3 regions of the Azoarcus olearius genome follow, and region 1 is predicted to be linked to each of the others. Evidence: riboswitches for the same ligand, from Rfam matches in the RefSeq annotation. Region 1 holds a riboswitch; each other region holds the start of a gene.
The links. Region 1 has a riboswitch for cobalamin ahead of dqs_RS12505 (TonB-dependent receptor). Riboswitches for the same ligand answer to the same signal wherever they lie in the genome.

Region 1 (6,469 bases):
CGAACTGCGCGAGCGGATCGCGGAGGCGCTGGATGCGGACACGCTGGCGGGGTTGGAGGTGGTTTGAGCGGTCAGGTACTGAGCGTCCGAGTATTTAAGCCACCCACACGCGCCGGGGGTTCTGTTCCTCCCCTTTCAAGGGGGGCGGAACCGGGGTTTCGGCAAGCATGCTTGCCGCCGGTGTAGCGGCGAGGCGAAGCCGAGACTACCGGCTAGGAGGGGGATGGGGTTGGGCTCAGCGCAGCGACTAACCCCATCCCCACCCCAACCCTCCCCTTGAAGGGGAGGGAGACACACGGCACGCCCACTGAATTTCTGGAGCACCCCATGAGCGCCCAACAAACCGCGCTTGACCACCCCACCACCCCGACCGCCGAGCCCGCCGCCCCCCGCTTCCGCCTCCCGTTCGCTTGGGAGCCCTGGGCCTTCGCCGCGGTGCTCGTCGCCATCTGGCAGGCGATCGGCAGTGCGCTCGCCGGCAGCGGCAATCCGCTGCTGCCGCCGCCGCTCACCGTGCTGCAGGCGCTGTGGGATTCGCTGCCGGAACTCGGCCGCGGCACGGTGTCGTCCTTCCTCATCCTCATCCCGGGTTTCGGCACCGCGCTGGTGCTCGGCGTCGCGCTCGGGCTGGCTGCGGGTACCACGCCGCGGCTGGCGCGGGCCTTCTTCCCGTTCGCCAAGGTCGCGGCGCCGGTGCCGCCCACGGTCTATATTCCCTATGCGATCGCGGTGCTGCCGACCTTCCACCTGTCGGCCACCTTCGTGGTCTTCGTCGGCGCCTTCTGGCCGATTTTCCAGAACGCTGCCGCCGGCGCGCTGGCGGTGGAAGGCCGCCACCGCGACAACGCGCGCGTGCTCGGCTTCGGCCGGCTCGAAACCCTGCGCAAGGTGATCTTCCCGGCCGCGCTGCCGCACATCTTTTCCGGCATGGCGGTGGGACTGGGCTTCTCCTTCATCCTTCTGACGGTGGCCGAACTCTTCGGCGCCAACGCCGGGCTGGGCCGCTTCGTGCAGTACTACGCCGACTTCGCCGACTACCCGCGCATGGTGGCCGGCATCCTCTACACCGGTGCGGTGACCTGGGCAGTGATGAGCCTGCTCGACGCCCTGCGCCACCGCGCACTGTTCTGGCTGCGCTGACCCCAAGGAGAACCCGGATGAGCCGCCACCCCACCCCCGCGCCCGAAGCGCACCGCAACGAAGCGCCGCCCGCCCCGCGCCATCGCGACACCTTTGCCGACCCGACCGTGCCGGCGCCGCCGTTCGAGGCCATTCCGGGCGAACCGCTGCCGCCCGCCGACTTCAGCGACGCGCGCGAAAGCCTGCTCGGGCGCGGACTCTGGATCAGCTTGATCGGCATCGCGCTGCTGCTGGTGGCGCTGTTCGCCGACGGTAGCGTCGGCGCGGCCACTGCGGCGCCCGCCGCAACCGCGCATCACGACGACGGCTTCTTCCCCGCGGCGGCGAAGCTGGACGCAGCACTGGCGCAGGCCCGCAAGGAGAACAAGCGCGGCGTGGTGGTGCTGTACGAGATGAACGGCTGCAGCGAATGCGCCCGGCTGCGCGCCACCACCTTCAAGGATGCCGGCCTGCGGCGCACCTACCAGCGCGATTTCGTCGCGGTGTCGGTGATGGCGGACGAACCCGGCGCACTGCGCGACTTCGCCGGCAAGGCCACCACCCAGGCCGAGTTCGCCCACGCCGAGCGCGTGTCCGTGCTGCCCACGGTGGTGTTCTACGACCTCGACGGACTGCCGGTGGCACGCCAGGTGGGCAGCGCGCTGCCGCTGGCGGACTGGCTGCGCCTTGCCCGCTACGTGCGCGAAGCCGGCTACGAAGAAGCGCCGTTCGCCGCCTGGAAGCCCGCCGCACGCAAGGGCGGCTGAGCCTTCCCCGCCCCGTCCGCACCCCCGCCCCCCCGCGCCCGAACAGGAACCGCCATGCCCCGCGACACCAACCAGAAATACTGGGACCCGCAACTCGAAACCCAGAGCCGCGCCGAATGGGACGCGCTCAAGCTCGGCCTGCTGAAGGACCACCTGAAGCACGCCTACGACAATTCGCCCTACTACCGCAGCAGCTTCGACGCTGCCGGCGTGAAGCCGGAAGACCTGAAGACACTCGCCGACCTGCAGCGCTTCCCGACCATCGACAAGAAGATCCTGCGCGAACGCCAGGAGGCGAAGCCGCTGCTCGGCGACCTCGCCGCGGTGCCGGAACGCGAGGTGGTGTACGTGTCGGCTTCGTCCGGCTCCACCGGCGTACCCACGGTGTCGCCCTTCACCCAGCAGGATTTCGACGACTGGATCGACTACGAGGCGCGCCAGTTCTGGTCCTCCGGCCTGCGGCCAGAAGACCGCTACGCGCATTCGCTCAACTTCTCGCTGTTCATCGGCGGCCCCTGCGTGCTCGGCGCGCAGAAGCTCGGCGCGCTCAGCATCCACGCCGGCACGGTGCCGTCCGAACGCCTGCTGGCGATCCTGCGCCAGTTCCAGGCCACCGCGATCTGGACCACGCCGTCCTACGCCTGGTACCTGGGCGAGACCGCGCAGAAGGAAGGCATCGACCCGAAAAAGGATCTGGCGGTGAAACGCATCTTCGTCGCCGGCGAGCCGGGCGGTTCGATTCCCGAGACCCGCGCCCGCATCGAGGCGCTGTGGGGCGCCGAGGTGTACGACTACTACGGCCTGTCGGACATCTTCGGCTCCTGCGCCGGCATGTGCGAGGAAAAGGACGGCCTGCACTGGGCGGAAGACCACATCCTGGTCGAAGTGCTCGATCCGGAAACCGGCGAGGCGGTCGCCCCCGGCGAACGCGGCGAGATGGTGCTGACCACGCTGAAGAAGCGCGCCCGCCCGCTGATCCGCTTCCGCACCGGCGACATCGTCAGCTTCACCGACGAGCCCTGCGCCTGCGGCCGCACCAGCCAGCGCCTGCTCGGCGTGCACGGCCGGCGCGACGACATGCTCATCGTGCGCGGCGTGAACATCTTCCCGAGCGACGTCGAAGCCATCGTGCGCAAGGACCACGACTTCAGCGGCGAATACCGGCTGGTGATCGAGCGCATCGACCACCTCGACCGCCTCACCATCGAGGTCGAGCGCGCCGCCGGCTTCCACGGCACCGCCGACGCGCTCGCCGACCGCCTCGCCCATCGCGTCAAGGCGATCACCGGCGTCGGCGCCCACATCGCGGTGCTCGACCCCGACACCCTGCCGCGCGCCACCCACAAGGCCAAACGGGTGGAAGACCGCCGCGGCCAGGTGTGGACCGCGTAGAAGCGCGGCCTTGCGCGATCCGCTCATCCAACCGATGCCATTCGAGGACCACCCATAGTGGTCCGGCGCGCGCGCACCCACTACATCCAGTGATGAAGGTTTGACCCCGCGCACGTCCGGCAACTAAACTCCCCGGCGTTGAAGGTTCCCCGCCAGGGGATTAAAAGGGAAGCCGGTGCCGAGCCCAGCTCGAATTCCGGCGCTGCCCCCGCAACTGTCATCGGCGAGCGCTTCGCCACCCCATGCCACTGGATGCGTTCCGGGAAGGCGGGCGAAGCGCGACGACCCGAGAGCCAGGAGACCTGCCCCAACGTCCATCCTTGAAACAGACGGGGCGGGGTGTCCCTGGCAGAGGTTGCGCGTGTTTTTCCTGCGATACGTTCGTAGCGGCAGTGATCGCCCGGCCCCCGGCCAGGCCCTTGCCGCGCGCGTTTCGCGCACGAACCGCCGCCGACGATGCTCGCCCCCCACAACGGAGACGAGTCGTGCATTGCTACTCCCTGGGGCCCGGCGCCTGCCCCCATAACGAAACCGCGCTCAACGCGGTCCTGCGTGCCGGCGCGCTGCTGCCCACCACGCTGAGATCGCTCGGCTTCGCGCTACTGTCCACCTGCGCCCTGCCCGCCTTCGGCGCCGGCATCCCGACGCTGCAGGAAGTGACCGTGGGCAATGACAGCAAGGACCTGATCGGCGTGGCCGATTCCGCCAGCGAAGGCACGGTGACCGCCGAACAGCTCGCCACCCGCCCGCTGCTGCGCCCGGCCGAAGTCATGGAGGCGGTGCCCGGCATGGTGGTGACCCAGCATTCCGGCGACGGCAAGGCCAACCAGTACTTCCTGCGCGGCTTCAACCTCGACCACGGCAGCGACTTCGCCACCACCGTGACCGGCATCCCGGTGAACATGGTGTCGCACGCCCACGGCCAGGGTTACATGGACCTCAACTTCCTGATCCCGGAGCTGATCTCCAGCGTGAAGTACCGCAAAGGGGTATATGGCGCCGAGGATGGCGACTTCGCCACCAGCGGCGGCGCCCGCATCGACTACCTGCGCACGCTGGCCGCGCCTTTCGTCGAGTTCGGCTTCGGCCAGAACAACTACCGCCGTCTGCTCGCCGCCGGCAGCACCGCGCTCAACGACGACCTGCGGCTGCTCGCCGCGGTGGAATTCACCGGCAACGACGGACCCTGGGAGCAGCCGGAAAACCTGGTGAAGAAAAACGCGCTGCTGCGGCTGTCCTCCGGCACCGCGGCGAACGGCTTCGCGATCACCGGCATGTTCTACCGCGCCGACTGGACCGCCTCCGAGCATGTGCCGGAACGCGCGATCAGCGGCGGCGAGATCGACCGCTACGGCACGCTCAGCGCCAACGACGGCGGCAAGACGCATCGCTACAGCCTGGCGGGCGAATGGGCGCGCAGCGACGCCAGCGGCATCACCCGCGCCAGCGCCTATGTGGTCGATTACGGGCTCAAGCTGTATTCCGCGCCGTCGGGCTACATCAGCGGCCTGCAGGGCGACCAGCACGAACAGGCCGACGACCGCCTGCAGTGGGGCGGCGAGCTGCACCGCAGCTGGTTCCTCGGCCCGCAGTGGAAGGACACCGAACTCGCCGTCGGCGCGCAGCTGCGCCAGGACCGCATCGACAAGGTCGGCCTCTACAACACGGTGAATCGCCAGCGCACCGAGGTGGTCCGCGAGGACCGCATCACCGAGACCGCGGTCGGCGTCTTCGTCGATACCCGCACGCAATGGACGCCCTGGCTGCGCACCGGGCTGGGCATGCGCTACGACGAGATCCACGCCCGCGCCAGCGCGCTCGCCGGCAGCTTCAACATGGACAACGGCGGCCACGCCGAAGCGCGCCAGACCAGCCCCAAGCTCGGCCTGGTGCTCGGCCCCTTCGAGCTGCTCGGGCAGACCGAGTTCTACGCCAACTGGGGCCACGGCTTCCACAGCAACGACGTGCGCGGCGCCACGGCGCGGACGAATCCGCAGGACGGCAGCCCGGCCGAACGCGTGCCGCTGATCGTCAAGGCGCGCGGCAGCGAACTGGGCGTGCGCGCGGCGCCGCTGCCGGGCTGGAACACCAGCCTGTCGGTGTGGCGCATGGCGCTGGATTCCGAGCTGGTGTTCGTCGGCGACGAGGGCATCACCGAACCCAAGGGCGCCTCGCGCCGCCACGGCGTGGAGTGGTCCAACTACTTCGCGCCCACCCCTTGGCTGATCGTCGATGCCGACGTCGCCTGGTCGCGCGCCCGCTTCAAGGACGCCAACCCGGATAACGGCGGCCGCCGCGTGCCCAACGCGATTCCGCTCACCGCCTCGCTCGGCCTCAGCGTGGATGACGGCGGCAAGTGGTTCGGCGGCCTGCGCCTGCGCTACCTCGGCGCCTACGACCTGGAGGAGACGGGCGAGGAGAAATCCACCGCGTTCTGGATGGCCAACCTCAAGCTCGGCTACCGGGTGAGCAAGCAGATCGAGGCGACGCTGGACGTGCTCAACCTGTTCGACAAACGCGCCAACGACATCGAGTACTGGGGCGGCGCCTGCACCCGTGGCGAGGCGATGGCCGGGCTGGGCGGCTGCGGCAGCGGTTCGGCGATCGACGGCCGCCTGGTGCATCCGCTCGAACCGCGCACGCTGCGCGTCGGCGTCCGCGTCAACTTCTGAGCCGGCTCAGGCGGCAAGCTGGCCGCGGCCGCGCTCAACGGCGGCCGCCGCGCCCGGCAGGGCGACTTCCGGGTAGGCGAAGCCCTGCGCCCAGGCGCCGTCCACTGCGGCCAGCACCTCGCGCTGCTGCGCGCTTTCGACCCGGGTGAACACCGGGCGCACCGCGTGCGCCGCAGCCAGCTCGGCAAAGGCCGCGTAATCCGTCAGGCGCAGATGGCGGGCATCGACCTTGACGAAGTTGGGCCGCAGCTCGCCGAGCAGACCGGCCAGTCCGGACAGCGAACGCACGTTGGCCGCCACCTTGAAGCCGTTGAGACGGTAATTGGCGAGCACGAAGCCCAGCAGGCGCGGATCGGCGCACGCGGCCTCTGGCGTTTCGATGACGATCCGGGCCGCGAGGCGGCGGTCGATGAAGTCGAGGATGCGGCGGAAGGCATGGCCGTGGTCTTCGCTGACCGCGGCGAGCAGGCGGCCGTGCACATTGAGGAACAGCAGCTCGTCGGCGGCCGCGGGGTCGTG
Region 2 (6,469 bases), 1.2 Mb from region 1:
GGAAAGCGTCATCCGCTCCATCCTCGCGGTGATGGTGATGGTGGTCGGTTCCAGCAAGGTGCTGTCGCGCACGCTGGCCGAGCTGGAGTACTACTCCATGCACGACCCGCTCACCGGCCTGTACAACCGGCGCCACTTCAACAACATGCTGGAGTACGAAATCGGCCGCTCGGAACGCCACGAGCACGAATTCGCGCTGCTGCTGCTCGACCTCGACGACTTCAAGGACGTCAACGACTCCTACGGCCACCCCACTGGCGACAGCGTGCTGGTGCGGGTCGCCGAAATCCTGCGCGGCCACATCCGCAAGGGCGATCTGGCCACCCGCATCGGAGGCGACGAGTTCGCCATCATGCTGATGGAAACCGGCACCGAAGGCGCGGTATCGGTGGCGGAAAAGCTGGGCGCCGCGCTGCGCGCCACCAGCTTCGAAAGCCCCAATGGCAAGCGCTTCCACATCACCACCTCGATCGGCGTGGTGGTCTATCCGCGCGACGCGCGCACCGAGCACGACCTGCTCGCCGGCGTGGACATCGCGATGTACCGCGCCAAGGAGTTGGGCAAGGACAGCGCATGCACGCTGGCCTCGATGCCCGGCCAGCTGAAGGCCACCCGCGTCACCCGCGACTACGCCGAGAAGCTGCGCGAGGCGCTGCGCGAGAACCGCATGGTTCCGTACTTCCAGCCCATCGTCGATTGCCACACCGGCGTGCCCTTCGCCTGCGAGACGGTCGCCCGCCTGAAGGAGAAGACCGGCGAAACCATCGCCGCCGGCGCCTTCATCGACACCATCGAGAAATACGGCCTCGGCCGCGAACTCGACCGCGTCATCATCCGCCAGACGCTCGAAGCCGCGGCCGCGCGCGCCCGCACCGGCGCACCGCCGCTGCGCGTGTTCATCAACCTGTCGGCGCAGGAAATCCAGGGCCGCGGCATCCTCGGCTATGCCGAAGAGCTGTGCAACGAACTCGGCATCCCGCCCAGCCAGGTGGTGTTCGAAATCCTCGAACGCGACGCCATCGGCGACATGACGAACATGCGCAAATTCCTCGCGAACCTGCGCAAGAAGGGCTTCGCGTTCGCACTGGACGACTTCGGCAGCGGCTACAACTCCTTCCACTACCTGCGCGAACTGCACTTCGAATTCGTCAAGATCGACGGCGCCTTCGTGCGCAGCATCGTCGAATCGCCGATCGACCGCGCGCTGGTGCGCAACCTCACCAACCTGTGCAAGGAAATCGGCATCCTCACCGTCGCCGAGTTCGTCGAATCCGAGGAAATCCTCGAGATGCTGCGCGAGATGGGCATCGACTACGTCCAGGGCTACCACATCGGCATGCCGCTGCCGCAGATGCCCGATGTCGCCTGAATGATGCGCGATGGCTGCCGGTTGACGTAACGGCAGCTTGCACGCCGCCGCGGCGCTCGACTATCCTCGCGCTGCATTCGATCCGGGTGCCCTGGAATGCAACCGCATGACAGGGTGAAACGGGAAGTCCGGTGACGTCGGAAGTTCAGCTTCCGACCAGTCCGGCGCAGCCCCCGCTGCTGTAAGCCTGACGACTCCGCCACACGCCACTGAGCCTCGCGCTCGGGAAGGCCGGCGGACGAGGAAGAAGGCGAGCCAGAAGACCGGCCCGATCGAACGAGAGGTGTGAATCCCGGGGTGAGGGTTCGATCCGACTGGTTCAACGGCAGCCGTCCTTTTCCGCTTTCAGCACCACGCGGCCGCTCGTCCAGCCGAATCCGTTTTGCATGACCGCGTTCGCTTTTCATGGCCGCACAGCCATGTTCCGCGCCTGCGCCTGCACGCTCCGCTTCACGCCATGGTCTGGCACTCGAGGGGAGTCATCATGCATATCGAACCCGGTCTGGTTTCCGCCGCCAAGGTCGCCGTCGCCAACGTCGCCGCCGTCGCGCTGGTCGGCGCACACGCGCTGCAATTCGTCCGTCAGCCGCAACTCGTCGTCCGCAGCCTGCTCGCGGCGCTGTTCTTCTCGCTCTTCATGCAGAGCTTCCACCTGCCCGCCGGGCCGTCGGAGCTGCACTTCATCGGCGCGATGCCGATCTACCTCATCCTCGGCTTCGTCCCCACGCTGGTCGGCTTCGCCGCCGGCCTGCTGGCGCAGGGCATCCTGTTCGAGCCCACCGACCTGGTGAACCTCGGCGTGAACACCCTGTCGCTGGCGCTGCCGCTGCTGGTGCTGCATCACACCGCCGGCAGGCGCGTCGATGGACTCAGTGTGCGCAACATCCTCAAGCTCGACGCCATCTACTACGCCGGCGTCGCGCTGATGGTCGGCTTCTGGCTCAGCCTGGGCGACACCGCCACGCCGTTCGCGGCCTGGGCCGGCTTCGCCGCCCACTACCTGCCGGTAGTGCTGATCGAGCCGCTGGTGACGATCGCGCTGGTCGGCCTGCTGCGCCCGCACGCCGCGCACCCGGCGCTGCGTCTGTGCACCACGCTGCGCACTGCCTGAGCGCCATGCCCGGCACCATCTGGTTCGTCGGCGCCGGCCCCGGCGACCCCGACCTGATCACCGTCAAGGGGCGTCGCCTGCTCGAGCAGGCCGGCGCCATCCTGTTCGCCGGCTCACTGGTGGACCAGGCGGCGACGCAGTACGCGCCGCCCGGCTGCGCCATCCGCGATTCCAAGGACATGACGCTGGAAGAGATGACGGCCTGGCTGGTCGAGGCTGCAGGCCGCCATCCGACGGTGGTCCGCCTGCAGACCGGCGACCCCGGCCTGTATGGCGCGCTGGTCGAGATGACGCGCCCGCTCGACGCCGCCGGCATTGCCTGGAAGGTGGTGCCGGGCGTGTCGTCGGCGATGGCCTCGGCCGCCGCCGCCGGCGAAACGCTGACCCTGCCGGAAGTGACGCAGACGGTGATCCTCACCCGCGTCGCCGGCCGCACGCCGATGCCGCCGGGCGAGGAGCTCGAAGCCCTCGCCGCCCACCGCACGACGCTCTGCCTGTTCCTGTCGATCACCCTGCTGCACGAAGTCCTGCGCGCGCTGCGCGCCGCCGGCTGGCCCGAGGACGCGCCCATCGTGGTGGTGCAGAAGGCGAGCTGGCCGGGCGAGGAAAAGGTGGTGCGCGGCACGCTCGCCGACATCAAGAAACGCTGCCAGGCGGAGAAGATCGCCAGCCAGGCCATGATCATCGCCAGCCCGGCGCTCGGCGCCCGCGACTGGCCCGGGATCGCCCGCTCCAAGCTCTACGACCCCGCCTTCACCCACCGCTTCCGCCGCGCCGTCGCGCCTGCGGACGCGGCCCCCGCCAGCGAGGCACCGCAATGAACGACACCACCCTGCTGCTGATCGGCCACGGTTCGCGCAACCGCGAAGGCAACAAGGAGATCCTGCACTTCGCCGCCCAGTGGCGCGAACGCCACCCCGCCTGGCGCATCGAGGTCTGCTTCATCGAGCACGCCGAGGTGCTGCTCGACGAAGGCCTGGACCGCGCTGCCCGCGCCGCCCGCAACGTGGTCGCCATCCCCTTCATCCTCAACGCCGCCGGCCACGTCAAGATGGAGCTGCCGGCCGCGATCGAGCGCGCCCGCGCCCGCCACCCCGGCGTCGGCTTCTCCTGCGTGCGCCACCTCGGCATGGGGCGCGAGATCTTCGCGGTGCTGCAGGGCCAGCTCGAACGCCTGATGAAATCGCTGGCGATGCCCGATCCGCAGACCACCGGCGTGATCCTGCTCGGCCGCGGCTCGTCGGACGCCGGCGCCAACGGCGAACTCGCCAAGATGGCGCGCTGGATCTTCGAAGAGGGCGACCACGAACTGGTCGACCTCGCCTTCACCAGCATCACCTGGCCGCGGCTGGAAACCGTGGTGCAGCGCCAGGTGAAGCTGGGCATGGCGCAGATCTGCATCGTGCCGGTGTACCTCTTCACCGGCGTGCTGATCGAGCGCATCCAGGCCCAGGTGGAGCGCCTGCAGCGCCAGTACCCGCAGATCGCCTTCGCGCTCGGCAGCCACTTCGGCTTCGACAAGGGTGTCTTCGACCTGCTCGACGCCCGCGTCAGCGGCATCGACTGCGCCGAAGGCCCGCTGCTGGAGTGCGACGGCTGCAAGTACCGGCTCGCCGCCGAGGCCGAACACCTGCACGACCACAGCCACACCCATGTGCATGACGACCATGGCGATCACGGTCACGCCCACCAAGGCCATGACCACGGTCACGACGGCCATCACCACCGCGATCACGCCCACGCCTGAAGCATGAGCACCGCCAACACCGTCACCGAACAGCTCACCGCCGCCGGCCGCGCCATCGAGCACGACTCCTTCGCCATCATCGATGCCGAGGTCGGCGCCCATGCCTACAGCGCGGAGCAGTGGCCGATCGTCCGCCGCATGATCCACGCCAATGCCGACTTCGAGTTCAACGGCCTCACCGACTTCCACCCCGCGGCGGTCGAAGCCGGGCTCGCCGCCATCCTCGGCGGCGGCTCGCGGGTGGTGGCCGATGTCGAGATGATCTGCGTCGGCCTGTCGGCCTCGCGCCTGGCGCACTTCGGCATCAGCACCCACCAATTCATTTCCGATACCGACGTCATCGCCCGCGCGAAGGCGGAGGAGACCACGCGCGCGGTGCAGGCGATGCGCAAGGCGCACCGGCTGGGACTGATCAACGGCGCCCTCGTCGGCATCGGCAACGCCCCCACCGCGCTGATCGAGCTGGTACGGCTGATCCGCGAGGAAGGCGCGCGCCCGGCGCTGGTGGTCGGCATGCCGGTGGGCTTCGTCTCGGCGGCGGAATCCAAGGACCTGATGGCCGGACTCGACGACGTGCCGTGGATCGTGATCCGCGGCCGCAAGGGCGGCTCGACGCTGGTGGTCGCGGCGATCCACGCTTTGCTCGGGCTGGCCGAAGCACGCCAGCGCGCGGGGCGCTGAGCCGATGAGCACTGGCCACGCGCTTTCGCCGGCGTCCCAGGAGAAGATCCGCAAGGGCGACCCCAAGCGCGACCGCGGCAACCGCAGCGGCTTTTCCACCGGCGCCAACTCCGCCGCCGCCGCCGCCGCGGCCACGCTCGGCCTGGTGCGCGGCGCGGTGCCGGACACGGTGGAGTGCGTACTGCCCAACACCCAGATCGTGCGCTTCGCCATCGCCGACGGCTGTGTGGACGGCGACCGCGCCCACGCGGTCAGCATCAAGGACGCCGGCGACGACCCGGACGCCACCCACGGCGCCCACCTCACCGCCGACGTGCGCCGCATCCCCGGCGGCGGCGGTGCCATCGTCCTCAAGGGCGGGCCGGGCGTCGGCGTGGTCACCAAACCGGGGCTGGGGCTGGAGGTCGGCGGTCCGGCGATCAACCCGGTGCCACGCAGCAACATCGCCGCCAACGTCGCCGCCGCCGGCAAAGCCATCCTCGCCGCCGGCGACAGCCTGGAAGTGACGATCTCGGTGCCGGGCGGCGAGGAGATGGCGAAGAAGACGCTCAACGCGCGCCTCGGCATCCTCGGCGGCATCTCCATCCTCGGCACCACCGGCATCGTGCGGCCTTACTCCACCGCGGCCTTCCGCGCCAGCGTGATCCAGGCCGTCGACGTCGCCGCCAACCAGGGCCAGACCAGCGTGGTGTTCACCACCGGCGGGCGCACCGAGAAGTGCGCGATGCGCGAATTCCCCGAACTGGACGAAGCCTGCTTCGTGCAGATGGGCGACTTCGTCAAGGCCGCCTTCACCACCGCACTGAAGCAACGCATGCGGCACATCATCGTCGGCGCCATGGTCGGCAAGCTCACCAAGATCGCCCAGGGCCTGTCGGTGACCCACGCCTGGCGCGAAGAGGTGGACCGCGAGCTGATCGCCGGCGCCGCGATCGAGATCGGCGCGCCGCCCTCGCTGGTGGAAGAAATCCGCGCCGCCGAAACCGCCCGCTTCGCGGCCGAAAGACTCGACGAACTCGGGCTCGCGGTCGCCTTCCACCGCGCCCTGGCCGAGCGCGCCATCACCAGCCTGCGCCAGCGCTACCCGGGCCCCCACCGGCTGTCGGTGATGGCCTGCAATTTCGAAGGCAAGCCCGTCGTCACGGTGCATGACGACGCACCGGCCGGCACGGACTACGCCCCGCTCCCCGATACAGACCCCGATGCAGACTGAAATTCTCCACATCGTCGGCATCCTCGACGACGGCTGGACCGGCCTCACCGACGCCGCCCGCCAACGCCTTGCCGGCTGCGGCCTGGTGATCGGCGCCGCGCGCACGCTGGCGCGGGTCGCGCCCTTCCTGCCCGAAACCACCGTGCTGCGCGACATGGACGGCGCGCTATCGAAGGTGCCCGGCTGGGTGCGCGACGCCCAGGCGGACGGCCTCGCCGTCGCGGTGCTCGCCACCGGCGACCCGCTCTGCCACGGCATCGCCGGCTTCCTGATCGGCAAGCTTGGCGCGGCGAACGTCGCAGTACATCCGGCGCCATCGACGATGCAGCTCGCCTGCGCGCGGCTGAA
Region 3 (6,469 bases), 1.3 Mb from region 1:
GCGCAGCTTCTACATGATGGTGCTGGTGCTGATCGGCATCTTCATCGGCGGCATGGCGGCGGCGATGCTGGTGGGCTGGCTGATCCCCTTCCTGTCGCCGCTGGTCATGATCGCCACCTATGTCGCGGCCTTCGCCTACTTCAAGGTGCGCTTCACCAACCTCGTCTATGGCAACACCGCGCTCGCCGGCAACCGCTTCGAGGCGACTTACGAGCTGCCCGGCTACGCCCGCCTGATGGCGGTGAACACGCTGCTGACGGTGCTGACGCTGGGGCTGTTCTACCCCTGGGCCAAGGTGCGCAACGCGCGCTATGCGGCGGAGCACATCGCGCTGGTCGCGGAGGACGATCTGGATAGCTTCGTCGCCGCGCGCCAGGAAGAGGTGGCGGCCGCCGGTGGCGAGGTGGCGGACCTGTTCGACGTGGATCTGGGCCTGTGAGCGAGGCGGGCGGGCACGCGGTCGCCGGCGTCTTCTTCAGCGGCGCCGGCTCGCGCCGCCTGCCCGCCACGCTGACCCTGGCTGAGGGCGCGTTCACCGTGCAGGGCGACGCGGGCGTACTCGCCGGCCCGCTGCCGCAGGCGCAGGTGACGGTCAGCTCGCGCCTCGGCCGCACCCCGCGCTTCCTGCGCTTTCCGGATGGCGGCTGCTTCGAGACCGCCGACAACGACACCATCGACCGCCTGCTGACGCCGCTGCGGCCGGCGCACGACCTGGCGCACCGGCTGGAGTCCAGACTGCGCTACGTCGCCCTCGGCCTGCTGGTGACGGTGGCCGTGGTGTGGGGCGGGGTCCGCTACGGCATTCCCGCGCTCGCGCAGACCGTGGCCTACGCGCTGCCACCGGCGGTGGATCGCCAGATCGGCGATGGCGCGCTGGAACTGCTCGATGCGCAACTGCTTGGCCCTTCCACGCTGGATGCGGCGGAGCAGGCGCGCCTGCAGGCGGTGTTCGCCCCGCTGCTGGCGCCGGTGTCGACGCCGGCGCGGCCGGTCACCGTGGTGTTCCGCGCGGGCCGCCACGGGCTGGGCGCGAATGCGCTCGCGCTCCCTTCGGGCACCATCGTGTTCACCGACCAGCTGGTGCGCCTGGCGGCGCGCGACGAGGAATTGCTGGCGGTGCTGGCGCACGAGATCGGCCATGTGGAGGGCCGCCACGCGCTGCGCCAGGTGCTGCAGGCCTCGGCGCTCGGCCTGGTGGTGACCGCGGTGACCGGCGACGTGTCGTCGGTGTCCTCGCTGGTCACCGCGATTCCGGTGCTGCTGACCCAGCTCGGCTATTCGCGCAGCTTCGAGTTCGAGGCCGACCGCTACGCGGTGCGCACGCTCGCCACGCAGGGCATAGCGGCCGCCCACTTCGGCGCGATGCTGTCCCGCCTCGACCGCGATCCGGACTGCAAGCCCGAGGCCGACTGCGCCGCGTCGGAATCCGGCTGGCAGGACTACCTCTCCACCCACCCCGCCACCGAAGAGCGGCTGCGCGCGCTCGGGCTGCGCTGATCAGCCTTTCAGCCGCAGCGGCAGGCCCGCGGCGACGAAACTGACCCGCGGCACGCCCGCCGCGATCGCCTGATTGAGCCGCCCTGCCTCGTCGCGGAACAGGCGGCCGAGCGGCGTTTCCGGCACCAGGCCCAGCCCCACCTCGTTGGCCACCAGCAGGATCTCGCCCGGCAGCGCGGGCAGCACGTCGAGCAGGGCGTCGCGCTCGGCGCGAAAGTGCGGCAGGGCGTCCGCGCCCGCTTCGGGCGGCAGGGTTTCGGCGCCCGCCAGCAGGTTGGTCAGCCACAGCGTCAGGCAATCGACGATCACGCAGCGCCCCGCGTCGGCCTCGCGCCGCAGCGCCGCGGCGAGCGCCAGCGGTTCTTCCACGGTGCGCCAGTGCGCGGGGCGGTCCGCCTGGTGGCGGCGGATGCGCGCGCTCATCTCGGCGTCGCCGCCCTCGGCGGTGGCGATCACGGTGACGGCGAGGCCGCTGGCGCCGGCGAGCGCTTCGGCGTGGCGGCTCTTGCCCGAGCGGGCGCCGCCCAGGATCAGTTCGCAACTCATGGCGGGGTCGATGTTTCTCGTTACGGAAAGAGCCGGACACGGTATCATCCGGGCCCTCCGCGCCGAAAGGTGCGGCGCGTTTCAGGTGCCCGAAGGCGGTCCTCGCCCCAGGGTTAAACGGGAAACAGGTGCGCGCCTCCGGCGCAATGCCTGTGCTGCCCCCGCAACGGTAAGCGAGTGCAAGGCGCATCAACAGCCACTGGGTCGTCCCCGGGAAGGCGATGCGTCGGAGCCGGCCACAGCCGCTCCAGCCCGCGAGCCCGGATACCGGCCCGAGCGCGAACTGGCGGATGTGCCGCGGGGTGGCGGCGATGGGTGCAGTGCTTCGTGCGGCTTCTCCCGGCATGTCCTTGTGCGTATCGACCACGGATTGCGGGGACGCATGCCGTGGCCGCCGGGAGTCCCCGATGAAGTTCCGTCTTGTCGCCGTCGCGCCGCTGTGCGCGCTCGTCTGTCCGCATCCCGCGCTTGCCCAGCAGGCCGCTGAAACCGGCATTGCCGCCCCGGTCATCGTGACCGCCACCCGTGTCGAACTGAAGGATACCGAGGCGCCCTACGCCTCCGAGGTCCACCGCCGCGAGGACATCGAACGCTCCGGCGCGAGCAATCTGGTGGATTACCTTGCCCGCCATTCCTCGGTGCAGGTCCTGCCCAACTTCGGCAACCGGTTTGCGCCGTCGCTCAACATGCGCGGCTATGGCCTCGCCGACGGCTACCAGAACGTGGTGGTCACCGTGGACGGCCGCCGCCTCAACAATGTCGACATGGTGCCGCAGCTGCTCGGCGCGGTTTCGCTCGCGGACGTCGACCGCATCGAGATCACCAAGGGCAGCGGCTCGGTGATGTACGGCGATGGCGCCACCGCCGGCACCATCCAGATCCACACCCGTCCGCGCGACGGCGGCAGCGTGGAGCTGTACGGCGGCAGCCACGGCGGTCGCGGCGGCGTGCTCAGCGCCGGGCTGGTGCGCGAGCGTTTCAGCATTTCGGCCAGCGCCGAGCGCAGCGCCGACGACGGCGCCGCCGACAAGGACGCCTCCGGCCATCGTGACGCCTCGCAGGCCGACCTCTGGCGCGTCAGCGGCAGCGCCAAGCCGGTGGACGAACTCCGCCTGCGGCTGGACGCCGGCGAGGCGCGCATCGACTCGCGCTACATGGGGCCGCTGACGCTGGCGCAGTTCAAGGACGATCCGGCGCAGAACAACGGCAGCCTCTATACCTACCAGAAGTTCAACACCCGTGACTGGGGTGTGGGAGCGGACTACGACCTCGACGCGCGCTGGCGGATCTCGGTGGACCATCGCGACGAAGCGCGCATGTCGGAATTCGTGCAGTCGAGCTGGGTGTCCGACTACCGTTATCTGACCGACGAGTTCTCGCTGCAGTACCGCGGCGACCAGTTCTCGGTCACCGGCGGCGCGCAGCGTTTCGACGGCGTGCGCAAGGGCATGAGCGACGACACGTCCAAGCGCAACACCGCGCTCTTCGTGCAGACCCAGTACGTGTTCGAACAGCTGACGCTGTCGGCCGGCGCGCGCGGCGAGCGCGTGCGCTACCAGTACCGGCCCGACAGCGGCGCCCGCCTGGATGCAACCGAGCGCCTGGCGTCGTGGGACCTCGGCCTCAACTACCGCGTCGACGACGCGCTGTCGGTGTTCGGCAACTACAACAGCGGCTACCAGGCCCCCGACATCGACCGCTTCTTCAGCTTCGACTGGTGGACCGGCACCACCAGCTTCAATGGCTTCATCGAGCCGGCGTGCGCCCGGACGCTGACCGTCGGCCTCAACCATGTCACCGCGGCCAACCGGCTCAAGCTGTCGCTGTTCCATGTCCGGCTCAAGAACGAAATCTTCCTTGAGCCGTTTTCCTACGCCAACACCAACATCGACCGCTCCCACAAGTACGGGCTCGAACTGCAGGACAGCTGGCAGATCACGCCTGCTGTCAGCGGCCATGTGAACTACAGCTGGACGCGTTCGATCGTCGACCGCGACGATGCCGGCGGCGGCGCTTATGACGGCAAGGAACTGCCCGGCGTGCCGCGCCACAGCCTGGTGCTGGGGCTGGCGGTGGACGTGGTCGAGGGCGGGAGCCTGTACCTCTCGCACACCTGGCGCAGCAAGGCGTGGGCGGCCGACGACTTCGACAACGACAACGCGCAGAAGCAGCGCGCATACCAGTCCACCGACCTCACCTACCGCCATCGCATCGGCAAGGGCGTGGAACTGTACGGTGCGGTGAGCAACCTCTTCGAGCACGAGAACGGCGTGTGGGTGGGCGACGACCGCATCTATCCGGTCAGTTTCGAACGCACCTGGAAGCTGGGCGCCCGCTTCTCGTTCTGAGCGCGCGCCGTCGCCGCATTCGTTTTTACGCCCGGCGTGCTTCGCCGCCGGGCGCCCACGACCTGTTCCCTACCGATCATGACGCTTCGCCTGACCACCCTTGCGCTCGCCCTTGCCGCGACCGCGCCGCTGTTTCCCCTGCCCACTTTTGCCGCTGACAATGCCGCGCTCGACGAGGTCGTCGTGACCGCCACCCGCCAGCAGCGCCGCGCCGAGGACAGCCTCGCCAGCGTCGAGGTGCTCGAACGCGCCGACATCGAGCGCGCCGGCCATTCCTCGCTGATCGAGGTGTTGCGGGCCATGCCCGGCGTGCAGGTCACCGCCAACGGCGGCGCCGGCGCCAACGCCAACGTCTATATCCGCGGCGCCGAGGCGCGCCACACGCTGCTGTTGATCGACGGCGTGCGCGTCGGCTCGGCGACCTCCGGCGCCGCTACCTTCGAAACCATCCCGCTGGCGATGATCGAGCGCATCGAAGTGCTGCGCGGGCCGGCGAGCGCGCTCTACGGCTCGGAGGCGATCGGCGGTGTGATCCAGGTGTTCACCCGCCGCGGCGAGGCCGGCTTCCATCCCGAGGTCTACGTGGGCTACGGCACCGACGACACCTTCAAGGGTTCGGTGACCCTCGCCGGTGGCGTCGACCGCCTGCGCTACAGCCTCACCGCCGGTAAGGAGCGCACCGACGGCTTCAATTCCAAGCGCGATCCGGCCTACTGGCGCAGCGGCGCCCGCACCTCGTACTGGGCGGACGACGACGGCTATCGCAACGACATGTTGAGCGGCGCGCTGTCGCTGGGTTTCCGCGAGCGCGACGAGGTCGGGCTGAGCTTCACCCAGTCGGATGCACGCAACCGCTACGACGCCTCGGCGCTGCGCTACTTCGATTCCTACCTCGACAAGAAGGCTCGCAGCGTCGGCGTGTACATGCGCAACCAGCTCGCCAGTGGCTGGACCAGCACGCTGCGCCTCGGCCAGAGCCAGGACAAGTCGCTGAACAAGGCGAGCAGCGCCGCGCCCAGCTTCTTCAACACCCTGCAGGACCAGCTGATGTGGCAGCACGACGTCGACCTGCCGCTCGGCCGCCTGCTGCTCGCCTATGAATACGTCGAAACCAGGCTCGACAGCTCGACCGCCTACCGCGAGGACAGCCGGCGGGTGAATTCCGCGCTGCTCGGCTGGACCGCCGATCTCGACGCCCACCATTTGCAGCTCAACGCCCGTCACGATGACAATTCGCAATTCGGCGGCAAGACCACCGGGATGCTGGCCTACGGCTACGACCTCGCCGCCGGGCTGCGCCTGCGCGGCAGTATCGCCACCGCGTTCAACGCGCCGACCTTCAACCAGCTCTACTGGCCGATGACCTCGCTCACCAGCTACCACGGCAACCCCGACCTCAAGCCGGAGGAAGCGCTCAACCGCGAGCTGGGCTTGCGTTGGAGCCAGGGCAGCCATATGGTCGAGCTGACCTATTTCGACAACAAGGTGAAGAACCTGATCGCCAGCAATCCAACGCCCGCGCTGCGCGGCCAGCAGATCAATATCGGCGAGGCCCGGCTGAAGGGGGTCGAACTCGGCTACCTGCTCGCGCTCGGCGACTTCAAGCTCGGCGCCGGGGTCGATTTCCTCAGCGCCAAGGACGAAGACACCGGCCTGCGGCTGCCCCGGCGCGCGCAGCGCACCGGCTACCTGCGCCTGTCGCAGACGCTGGAGCGCTTCGAATGGGGCGTCGACATCGACGGCGCCGGCCGCCGCTACGACGACGCGGCCAACACCACGGTGCTGCACGGCTACGGCACGGTCAATGCCTATGCCCATTACCGCGTCGCGCCGGACTGGAAGGTGGAGCTGCGCGCCAACAACCTCCTCGACAAGGACTACGAGCTTGCACGGGGATATCGCACGCCGGGTGCCAGTGCCTTCATTGCCGTCCGCTACGCGCCGCGCTGAGCCTGCATGGCCGTCGGATTGCCCCTTGCCGCGACTGGTGCGGGCCCGCGCATGAGCAGCGTGCGGCGGCGCGCATGGATCTGCGCCGGCGGACTGCTCGCGGCGACGCTGGCGGCGTTCTGCTGGGC

Region 2: another riboswitch for cobalamin. It lies ahead of dqs_RS18105 (energy-coupling factor ABC transporter permease); the one in region 1 lies ahead of dqs_RS12505 (TonB-dependent receptor).
Region 3: another riboswitch for cobalamin. It lies ahead of dqs_RS18245 (TonB-dependent receptor); the one in region 1 lies ahead of dqs_RS12505 (TonB-dependent receptor).

What each region holds. Positions count from the first base shown of each region.
Region 1 is NZ_CP016210.1:2,711,182-2,717,650, forward strand. Features, by position in the region: gene dqs_RS12485 (ABC transporter ATP-binding protein) at 1-67, shown strand, start outside; gene dqs_RS12490 (ABC transporter permease) at 328-1,140, shown strand; gene dqs_RS12495 (thioredoxin family protein) at 1,158-1,886, shown strand; gene dqs_RS12500 (phenylacetate--CoA ligase family protein) at 1,941-3,278, shown strand; cobalamin riboswitch at 3,403-3,602, shown strand; gene dqs_RS12505 (TonB-dependent receptor) at 3,764-5,950, shown strand; gene dqs_RS12510 (EAL domain-containing protein) at 5,957-6,469, opposite strand, start outside.
Region 2 is NZ_CP016210.1:3,958,135-3,964,603, forward strand. Features, by position in the region: gene dqs_RS18100 (putative bifunctional diguanylate cyclase/phosphodiesterase) at 1-1,369, shown strand, start outside; cobalamin riboswitch at 1,436-1,655, shown strand; gene dqs_RS18105 (energy-coupling factor ABC transporter permease) at 1,854-2,480, shown strand; gene cobM (precorrin-4 C(11)-methyltransferase) at 2,486-3,301, shown strand; gene dqs_RS18115 (sirohydrochlorin chelatase) at 3,298-4,227, shown strand; gene dqs_RS18120 (precorrin-8X methylmutase) at 4,231-4,908, shown strand; gene dqs_RS18125 (cobalt-precorrin-5B (C(1))-methyltransferase) at 4,913-6,121, shown strand; gene dqs_RS18130 (bifunctional cobalt-precorrin-7 (C(5))-methyltransferase/cobalt-precorrin-6B (C(15))-methyltransferase) at 6,111-6,469, shown strand, end outside.
Region 3 is NZ_CP016210.1:3,985,524-3,991,992, reverse strand. Features, by position in the region: gene dqs_RS20575 (YjgN family protein) at 1-439, shown strand, start outside; gene dqs_RS18255 (M48 family metallopeptidase) at 436-1,497, shown strand; gene cobU (bifunctional adenosylcobinamide kinase/adenosylcobinamide-phosphate guanylyltransferase) at 1,498-2,043, opposite strand; cobalamin riboswitch at 2,123-2,328, shown strand; gene dqs_RS18245 (TonB-dependent receptor) at 2,451-4,391, shown strand; gene dqs_RS18240 (TonB-dependent receptor domain-containing protein) at 4,470-6,341, shown strand; gene dqs_RS18235 (FecCD family ABC transporter permease) at 6,393-6,469, shown strand, end outside.